3 regions of the Paracoccus sp. J55 genome follow, and region 1 is predicted to be linked to each of the others. Evidence: riboswitches for the same ligand, from Rfam matches in the RefSeq annotation. Region 1 holds a riboswitch; each other region holds the start of a gene.

Region 1 (3,266 bases):
TCCGGTGCCGGTGCCCCGGCCGGCCTCGACCCCCGCCGCGGACGAGGACGAAGCCGAGGCCGAGAGCTCGGGCGCGATCGCACCCGGCGAGGCCGTCGCCCCGACCGAGACCAATCGCGAGGGCGAGCCGCTGGGCGCCGGTGCCGGCGTGACGCTGACGCCGCTGCCGGAATCGCTGGCCGCGCCGCCGCAGGAGGATCCCGTGGTGCCTCCGGCGCCGCTTCCGGCGGATTGATCCGGACGCCGGCGCCGACGGAAGCCCGGCCGCAACAGGAAAGGCGGGACGCATCTGCGCCCCGCCTTTTTCCATGTTCCGCCGTTCTTGCGCCGGGGGCCGGTCAGGCCCCGGTCACTCCAGGCCGATCAGCTTGCTGTCCTGCCGCTGCTCTTCTTCGGCAAGCTCGCGCTGCCATTCCCGCCAGATCGAGACCAGCAGCGCCATCAGCACCGGGCCGACGAACAGCCCGACGATGCCCATGGTCTTGACCCCGCCGATCAGGCCGAAAAAGGTCGGCAGGAACGGCAGCTTGACCGGGCCGCCGACCAGAACCGGGCGGATGGTCTTGTCCACCACGAACAGCTCGCAGGTGCCCCAGACGAACAGCGCCGCCCCCTCGACGGGCGAGCCGCTGGCCACCAGATAGGCCGAGACCAGGGTGAAGGACAGCGGCGCGCCGCCCGGGATCAGCGCCATGAAGCCGGTGATCACCCCGAAGGTCACCGGCGAGGGCACGCCGGCCAGCCAATAGGCCACGCCCAGGATCACCCCCTCGCCGATGGCGATCAGGGTCATGCCCGTCACGGTCGAGCTGATCGTCGCGGGCACGACGCGCGACAGCCTGCTCCAGCGGTCGGGCAGGATGCGGCGGCCGACCTGGTCGATCTGCGCCACGATCTTGTCGCCGTCGCGATACAGCACGAACAGGGTAATCAGCATGAACAGCAAGGTCAGCGCCAGATGGAAGGCCAGCGTCCCCGCCGTCACCGCGCCGCGATAGATCGCCCCGATATTCGAGCCGCTGACCAGCTGCACGATCTCGCTGATGCCGCCGGGCCGGCCGATATAGGTCTGCCAGTTCTCGTCCAGCCAGTCGCCGACCTGCGGCAGCTCGACCATCCAGCCCGGCGTCGGCGCGCCCGAGCTGTTGACCACGATCGCCCAGTTGATCCAGTCGCGCAGCTCGCGGAAGGCATAGATCAGCGCCATGGCGATGGGGATCAGCAGGAAGCAGACCAGCACCAGCACCAGCACCGTCGCCGCCCCGGTGCGGCCCAGGTTCAGCTGGCGGGCGGCGCGCTCGCGCAGGGGCCAGCTGGCCAGCGCGATCACCATGGCCGCCAGCACCGGCACCAGGAAGCCGTGGAAGAAATAGATCGAGGCCGCCACGATGGCCAGCAGCAGCCAGCGCGCGGCCGAGATATTGGTCAGAAGCGGCGGCCGGTGCAGGCGCAGGCCGACCTGTTTCGGGCTTTGCCGCGAGGCGGCGGGATCGTTCAGTTCTGTCGCGGTCGTGGGTTTCGGCATTTCGCCCGTCGTCATGGTCCCGGTCCTGACTGCGGGCGGGTAGCGCCCGCCCTGCGGCAACGAGATAACATCTCGCCCCCGGCTGCAAGACGCAATGCCGCGCCGCAGCCGGCCGGTTCCGGATTTCGCGGCTCACGATCTTGTGGGCAGGCCGTGACAGCCGCCGCGCCGCGCGCTAGTCTGGCGCCACCAAGGGGAGTCCCGGCAAGGGGCTGAGAGACCGCTGGCCTCGATCGACCCGACGACGGGCGGCGCGGTGACCCTTCGAACCTGATCCGGATCATGCCGGCGAAGGGATGGGAAGGATGCGCCTGTCTTTTGCCGGCCTCACCGCGAGGCCGAACTGCAACCCGGTCTCGCCCCAAGCCATGAGGGCCCCGATGACCGAGAGCTTTTTCGAAACCCTGCGCCGGGAATGCGCCGCGGACTGGACCGCCGCCGTCGAGCACCGCTTCGTACGCGAGCTGTTCGCCGGCAGCATCGCGGATGCGGCGATGGCGCGCTACCTGATGCAGGATCACCGCTTTCTCGACGCCTTCCTGACGCTTCTGGGCGCGGCCATCGCCTCGGCCGACCGCTTCGAATCGCGGCTGCGCTTCGGGCGTTTCGCCGGCATGGTCTCGGGCGAGGAGAACGACTATTTCCTGCGCGCCTTCGCGGCGCTCGGCGTGGACGAGGCGGATCGCGCCGCCACCCCCGACAGCGCGCCCACCGCGGGGTTCCAGGCGCTGATGCGCGAGGCGGCGGCGACGCGCAGCTATCCCGCCGTGTTGGCGGTGTTGAACGTGGCCGAGGGGCTTTACCTCGATTGGGCCAGCCGCGCGCCGCAGCCGCTGCCCGAGCGTTTCGTCCATGCCGAATGGATCACACTGCACGATAATGCCTTCTTCCGGGATTTCGTCGGCTTCCTGCGCGAGGAGTTCGACCGGGCCGGGCCCGGAGCGGCGGATCAGGCGCGCGACTTCTTCCGGCGCGCCGTCACGCTGGAACGGGCGTTTTTCGACGAGGTCTACGCGGCCTGACGGTCAATCCTCGACGATCTCGATCTCGGGCGGGCTGCCGGGCGGCCCGTTCGCGCGATAGTCCAGCACGATGCGCGGCAGCGCGGCCGGCGCCAGCCGCTCGCCGGTATGGCGCATCTCGGGCAGGCTCCACCAGCGGAATTCGCGGATGGCGCCGGCCTCGGGCGCGTTCCGGATCACCGGCACGAAATCCTGGGTCTCGATCAGGAAATAGTCCTCGGACTGCCGCCAGCGTCGCTGCCGCAGCGTCATCGCGACGCGGCGGCGCCAGACCAGCGGGCCAAGCGCGGGCAGGGCGAAGCCCAGTTCCTCGGCCAGTTCGCGGCGCAGGGTCTGCTCGGCGGTCTCGCCGGGCTCGGCGCCGCCGCCGGGGGTGATCCACCAGTCGCCGGTGCCGTAATCGACGCGCATCAGCAGCACCCGGTCGTCCGGGGTCAGCAGGATGGCGCGCATGGCCTGTCTGTCGATGATCCGCATCTTCGGCCGCCAAAGGAAAGGCCCCGGCCGCGGGTCGCGTTCCGGGGCCTGGACCAGTCGGGACGAGGGCTTATTCGTCGTCGCTCTCGGGCACGTCGGCGATGTCGTCCAGCGACATGTCGCCGTCATCGTCGTCGTCCAGCAGATCGTCGTCCAGATCGCCGGTATCGGCGTCGTCGTCCAGATCCTCGTCATCGACCAGATCGGTCTGGTCTTCTTCCCGCGCCGCGGTCTTTTCCGAG
Region 2 (3,266 bases), on a different contig from region 1:
TTGTCGGGAAAGGCGGGCCGCGCATCCGAGCCAAGCTCCAGGATCTCGGCCTCGGCGAAGCCGGGATGCAGGGCATAGGCGGCCGACAGCATCTCGACGGCCGAGCGCGCGGTGACGCGATACTTGCCGCCGGTTTCCAGCATCGTGGCGCCGATCATGTAGACGCCCTCGCCGCGCGGCACGAGATACAGGGGGATGCGCGGATGCAGCAGGCGGATGGTGCGGGTCAGCGTCACTTCCGGGCAGCGGATCACCAGCATTTCGCCGCGCACGCCGCGCAGGTCGGGAAGCTGGTCGCGGGCCGCCAGCCCGCGCGCATCGACGATCAGGCCGGCGGGCGTGCCCTCGGTCTCGATGGCGACGCCCTGCGCCTCCAGCCGGTCGCGCAGGGCCAGCAGCGCGGCGCGCGGGTTCAGATGCGCCTCGGTGGCGAAATGCAGCCCGCGCGGGAAGCGCCCGGACAGTTCCGGCTCCAGCGCCGCGATCTCCTCGGCACTCACCGGCTGATGCGCCTGGGTCAGCCGGGCGAAGCGGTCGAGTTCCGCCCGGTCCCGTGAGGGGGCGAGGACCAGCGTGCCGCGCCGGATGACCTCGGCGCCATTCGCCTGCCACCAGTCGGCGGCGTCAAGGCCGAGGCGCAGCACCGCCGGCTCGGCGCTTTCGGCCTCGCAATAGGGCGCCAGCATGCCGCCGGCGCGCCAGCTGCAGGCCTGCGCGCCGGGCTTGCCGGCCGGGTCGATGATCCGGGGCAGAGTGCCGCGCGCCGCCAGTTCGGTGGCGATGCACAGCCCCATCACCCCGGCGCCCAGGATGGTGATCGCGGTCATGTCCGTCTCCAGAGCGCGTGGAAATGATGCACCGGGCCGTGGCCCAGCCCCACCGCCAGCTCATCGGCGGCGGCGATGGCGCCTTGCAGCCAGCCATGGGCGCGGGTCACGGCATCGGGCACCGCCATGCCCTGGGCCAGCCCCGCCGCGATGGCCGAGGACAGCGAGCAGCCGGTGCCGTGGGTGTTGGGCGTCTGCTGGCGCGGGGCCGTCAGGACCAGCGGCTGCGGCCCGACCAGAAGGTCGGTACAGGCGTCCTCGCTGGCATGGCCGCCCTTCATCAGCACATGGTCGGCGCCCAGGGCGCGCAGCGCCTCGCCCTGCTCTCGCATTTCCTCGGGCGTCGCGGCGGCGGGGCGACCCAGAAGCCGCGCCGCCTCGGGCAGGTTCGGGGTCAGCACCGTCGCCAGCGGGATCAGTTGCTCGCGCAGCGCCGAGACGGCATCGTCCGGCAGAAGCGCGTCGCCGGATTTCGCCACCATCACCGGGTCCAGCACCACCGGCACCGGATTGTCCGCCAGCAGCGCCGCCAGCCGGTCGGCGACGACTGTGATCACATCTGCGCCGCCGACCATGCCGATCTTGACCGCGCGCACCTCGAGATCGCCGAAAACCGCGTCGATCTGCGCCGCGACCATGGCGGGGCTGACCGGCTCGACCGCAGCGACGGTGCGGGTGTTCTGCGCGGTGATCGCCGTGATCACAGAGGCGCCATAGACCCCGAGGGCCGAGAAGCTTTTCAGGTCGGCCTGGATCCCGGCGCCGCCGCCGCTGTCCGAGCCGGCGATGGTCAGCGCGATGGGATGGGGCTGCAATCCCGACATGGCCCGCCTTTCGTTTTGGCCGGGCATGGGGACGTGGGGCGGATGGGTGGCGGACCGGGAATTGCGGGGCCGCATCACTCTACCCTTCCCTACGCCGGCATGACCCGGATCAGGTTCGATGGGTCGGTGCCCGGCACCTCTCAGCCCCGTGCGGGGCTCCCCAAGTGTATGAGTCTTTCGCGCGACACTAGGCCCCGGCGTCCCGCTTTGCAAGGGCCGAGCGCCGCCGGTCCGTCGCGGGGTGTCACGCATCTGTCCGCCTGGCCGGGCAAGATGGCGGGCGGCCTGCGGCGGTTTCGGGCTTTACACCGCCCGGAATTCCGGCCGATCTGGGCCCGGTGGAAAGGGAAGGATGCGATGAAAAGCGTGATCTTCGACCTGGGCGGGGTGCTGATCGACTGGGATCCGGTCCTGGCCTTTGCGGATGTCTTCACCAGCCGGACCGAGGCCGAGGCCTGGATGGCCCGCATCGACTTTCCCGGCTGGAACCGGATGCAGGACGGCGGGCGCAGCTTTGCCGAGGGGCTGGCCGCCGCCCGCGCCGAGCATGGCGACGAGGCGCGGCACCTGGCGGGCTATCTGGCGGCCTTTCCCGTCACCATCGAAAAGACCGTGCCCGGCAGCTGGGTGGTGGCCGAGGCGCTGCTGGCCCGAGACGTGCCGCTTTATGCGCTGACCAACTGGTCGGCCGAGACCTGGCCGCATGCGCTGGAGCTGCATCCCCGCCTGGGTGCGATCTTCGCCGATATCCTGGTCTCGGGCCAGGTCGGCGTGCTGAAACCCGACCCGGCGATCTTCCGGCTGCTGATGGACCGCAACGGGCTGCGGCCCGGGGACTGCATCTTCGTCGACGACAGCCCGGCCAATGTCGAGGGCGCCCGCGCGCTGGGCATGGACGGGATTCACTTTACCGGCGCCGAGGCGCTGGGCCGGGACCTGGCGCGGCGCGGGGTGATTTGAAGAGGGCCGGCAGGTAGCAGGTCTGCTTTGCGGAAAGCTGCTGTTAAATGATCGATATCGGTGTGACTACAAAACGGTGCTTGCGATGATCCCCACCACCCGCTCCAGATACGGCCAAACGGAAGTGCGGTATCTCGGCGGCGCTAGCGTCGGCGATATAAACACCGTCCGCTCTCGGAAGCTCACCTGCACGGGCGCGGAATCTGGCGACGGCACCTGCGGCATTGCCATGCCAAAAGCGCGACCAAACTGTTTGGACGCGCCGACACCGTAGACGATCATTGCGCGCCACGGCACGTGTTCGAGCACGGCCTTGAATATTTCGGTGCCATGAGCGCGGTCTTCATCCGAAAGATCAGCATCATAGCGCGCACTGGCGCAAGAAATGTTCGTCTGCATTGAGGTTAGCCCGCGTTCGGCCAGCATCTTGGAGAGCCGGGCTAAGTTGGGTCGTGTCTTTGACGGTTTGGTGGTGGCCGCATCATACATCTCCCTGCAGGATCGACCATTGCGATTCCATAGCGCGTCCAGAAACTGATCGTGGGTTCCCACGTCAGCGCAATGAAAGGTTTTTGCCGAACTGGCCCCGACGATCAGGACCTTGACCTGATCGGGATCCGTATCGGTCATCCAAGGACGCGGATATGCACCGCGG
Region 3 (3,266 bases), on a different contig from region 1:
TGGCCCGTGCCTCGCCTGGCCCATTTCCTGGGCGGGAGCCCCCCGATCAGCGCGTGAGGTTCCTGCCCTCAGCCCTTGTAACGGGAAGCGTCTGGAGGTTCCGGGAGATATCGCAGGGCTGCCAATGCCATCTCCGCATTCACGCCTGCCGGCAGATCGACGGTATCTCCCTCAGCGATATGCATCAGCCGTGCCCGTAGCGTATTCCAGCTGAGGGGGCGGCCGGTCGTCATCTTTGCCATCACGACCCGCCCGATGGTGAACGCAACCATGTCCGGGTTGTTCAGGTAGTCAGGCCCTTTGCGCCGATATCCGTTGGTTGCGTGCATGGTCCCGTGGGAGGTCATCACTTGCCTCCCGTCATCCATGGCCGGATCGCGTCCAGAGCCGCCGCCGATCCAGCGAGGCTGAAGCGGTGGCGCTTGCCACCGAAGCCGATCTCGACCCATTCCGCTAGCCGGACATTGTGGACGAAGAGGTTGGTCGCGCCCATCCCGGCCGTGTCGAAATTGCTCAGCAGAATGTCACCACCGTCTGCCACGAAATCCAGCTTCTCACCATTCGAGAACCGGATGCTGACCCGTTCGCCCGCCTCGGCGTTGCGGCCGTTCAGCGTCACGCTGACGCGGCAGTTGTTGAAGTCACAGGTGCCGTTGGCGTCGAATTCGTTCATCTGGTCGGTGCGGGTGATACAGATCTCGTTGCCGCGCACCCGGCGCGGGCTGACCTCACCGGTCTCGTTGGTGAAAGTCCAGTATTCGGCGCCGCCCTCGATGGAGGCCTCGAAATACCAGCCGGCGGCAAGGGCCGGGCTGGCGAGGCTGATCAGCGCGGCGGTGATCAGATGCTTCATGCTTCCAGATCCTCCGGAGGAATGTCGATGCCGGCATCGGCCAGCGCCTGTGCGATCAACTGGCTCATGGTGATGTCGCGCCGCAGGGCCTCGATCCGCAGGGATTTGTGCGCCTCGGCACTGAGGCAGATCGAGGTGCGCTTCGGGCCGACGGTCGGTTTCCGCTTCGCGGCCCTCATCGGTACCAGCCCTCCTGCATGCGGGGGATCACGTAGCGCAGGAACAGGCCGACACCGCCAGCGAACAGCATGAACGGCGAAAGGAACAGGAAGGCGATCAAGCCGTCGAATGCCGTCGTTTGGTCATCGACCGATGCAACCCAAGTGCCAAAGACTATGCCGGCAAGAACGAAGAATGCGGCCACGCCGAGCATGAAGGTCGATGCCTGGCGCCAGCTTTCGACCGAGCGGCCCCACACCCCGCGGATCGCCCCGCAGGCGGGGCAGGTGGAGGCCTCGGCATGAATCTCGGTCATGCAATGCGGACATTGGTGGGGCATGAAGGGCTCCTGGATGTCGAATGAATGTTAAAACAGGTAGAGTTAAAAGCGTCGACGCACAATAGCATTGTGCATGAAGACGACCCCCAAGAGTCCTCTGCGAGACATCGTGGCGCGCAACATGCGCAGGCTGCGGGCCGAGCGCGGCTGGTCGCAGGAGTATCTGGCGCATGAATGCGGGTTGAACCGGACCTATCTCAGCGCGGTGGAGCGGTCGGAGCAGAACATCTCCATCGACAACCTATATCGCGTGGCACAGGGTTTAGGGGTGGAGAGTTGGACATTGCTGAAGGCCGAGTAGTCGGTGGTAAGGACGGAAAGCTGCCGGCTGCGATGCGGTATGGCAGCCGCAAAAACTTTGGCATAGCGGTCGTTCATCCGCAGTGCTGCGGCTGCCACTGATTTAGGACGAGATTTTCCCCTCGCACCAGGAGCGCCCTGCGACCTCGCCGCGCCTGGTTGCAGGGCTGATATATCTCCGGCAGGCCATCAAGATCCATCGCCTCCGATATTGACACGACGGGGAAAATGTCCAACCTTTGCGCTTCGTCAGGGGAGTCCCGCCACGGGGACTGAGAGGCTGACAGGGGGCAACCCCGGTGACGCGACCCTTTGAACCTGACCCAGTTGACACTGGCGTAGGAAGACCGAAGGGCAATCAACCTCCGTTATCTCGGGGCGCGGTCCTTTCGGGCCGCGTTGGCCCATTGGCCGCGTGGCCCCTTTCGAAGCCCCTGTCAGCCGGGTCCCCAAACAGGGAGACCGCAATGAAGGACCACCCCCAGCCCCGGATTACCACCGGCGCCATGCCCGCCTCGGACAAGATCCATCTGCCCGGCGTATTGCACGACATCCGCGTGCCGATGCGCCGCATTGCCCTGACCGGCGAGCCGGCGCTGACCGTCTATGACAGTTCCGGGCCCTATACCGACCCGCAGGCCGATATCGCGATCACGCGCGGCTTGCCGCGGTGGCGCGGGCAATGGCAGCAGATGCGCGGCGATGTCACGCCGGTCGCCGCGCGGCCGGTGACCGCCGCCGATAACGGCTTTGCCGAGGGCGCGCGCCTGACCCCGGCCTTTCCGGTCCGTCATGCGCCTCTGCGTGCCGCCCATGGGGCGGTAACCCAGCTTGCCTATGCCCGGGCCGGCATCATCACCCCGGAAATGGAATATGTCGCCATCCGCGAGAACGAGGGCCGCATCACCGCCTATGTCCGCGACGGTGAGGATTTCGGTGCCCAGATCCCCGATTTGGTCACGCCCGAATTCGTCCGCGACGAAATCGCCGCAGGCCGCGCCATCATTCCCGCAAACATCAACCATCCCGAACTTGAGCCGATGATCATCGGCCGCAATTTCCTGGTCAAGATCAACGCCAATATCGGCAACTCGGCCGTCACCTCCTCGATGGAGGACGAAGTGGACAAGATGGTCTGGGCGATCCGCTGGGGCGCCGACACGGTCATGGACCTGTCCACAGGGCGCAATATCCACAATATCCGAGACTGGATCATCCGCAATTCGCCGGTGCCGATCGGCACGGTGCCGCTGTATCAGGCGCTGGAAAAGGTCGGCGGCGTGGCCGAGGACCTGACCTGGGAGATCTTCCGCGACACGCTGATCGAGCAGGCCGAACAGGGGGTGGACTATTTCACCATCCATGCCGGGGTGCGGCTGCACATGATCCCGCTGACGGCGAGCCGGGTGACCGGGATCGTGTCGCGCGGTGGCTCGATCATGGCGAAATGGTGCCTGCATCATCACCGCGAGAGCTTTCTCTACGAGCATTTCGCCGAGATCTGCGAGATCATGCGCGCCTATGACATCAGCTTCAGCCTGGGCGACGGGCTGCGGCCCGGCTCGATCGCGGATGCCAATGACGCGGCGCAGTTTGCCGAGCTGGAAACCCTGG

The links. A riboswitch is a leader RNA that binds a small molecule or an ion and turns the genes downstream of it on or off. The one in region 1 is predicted to bind thiamine pyrophosphate.
Region 2: another riboswitch for thiamine pyrophosphate. It lies ahead of thiD (bifunctional hydroxymethylpyrimidine kinase/phosphomethylpyrimidine kinase); the one in region 1 lies ahead of PARJ55_RS0101030 (TenA family protein).
Region 3: another riboswitch for thiamine pyrophosphate. It lies ahead of thiC (phosphomethylpyrimidine synthase ThiC); the one in region 1 lies ahead of PARJ55_RS0101030 (TenA family protein).

Annotation. Positions count from the first base shown of each region.
Region 1 is NZ_AZVA01000001.1:208,387-211,652, reverse strand. It holds gene hflC (protease modulator HflC) at 1-235, shown strand, start outside; gene PARJ55_RS0101035 (AI-2E family transporter) at 350-1,540, opposite strand; TPP riboswitch at 1,708-1,839, shown strand; gene PARJ55_RS0101030 (TenA family protein) at 1,906-2,547, shown strand; gene PARJ55_RS0101025 (NUDIX hydrolase) at 2,551-3,024, opposite strand; gene PARJ55_RS0101020 (FYDLN acid domain-containing protein) at 3,095-3,266, opposite strand, start outside.
Region 2 is NZ_AZVA01000002.1:344,670-347,935, forward strand. It holds gene PARJ55_RS0103770 (FAD-dependent oxidoreductase) at 1-827, opposite strand, end outside; gene thiD (bifunctional hydroxymethylpyrimidine kinase/phosphomethylpyrimidine kinase) at 824-1,651, opposite strand; TPP riboswitch at 1,721-1,824, opposite strand; gene PARJ55_RS0103780 (HAD family phosphatase) at 2,009-2,611, shown strand; gene PARJ55_RS23840 (hypothetical protein) at 2,678-3,266, opposite strand, start outside.
Region 3 is NZ_AZVA01000004.1:84,925-88,190, reverse strand. It holds gene PARJ55_RS0105675 (hypothetical protein) at 69-347, opposite strand; gene PARJ55_RS0105670 (hypothetical protein) at 347-853, opposite strand; gene PARJ55_RS0105665 (hypothetical protein) at 850-1,032, opposite strand; gene PARJ55_RS0105660 (zinc ribbon domain-containing protein) at 1,029-1,328, opposite strand; gene PARJ55_RS0105655 (helix-turn-helix domain-containing protein) at 1,426-1,653, shown strand; TPP riboswitch at 1,894-2,014, shown strand; gene thiC (phosphomethylpyrimidine synthase ThiC) at 2,120-3,266, shown strand, end outside.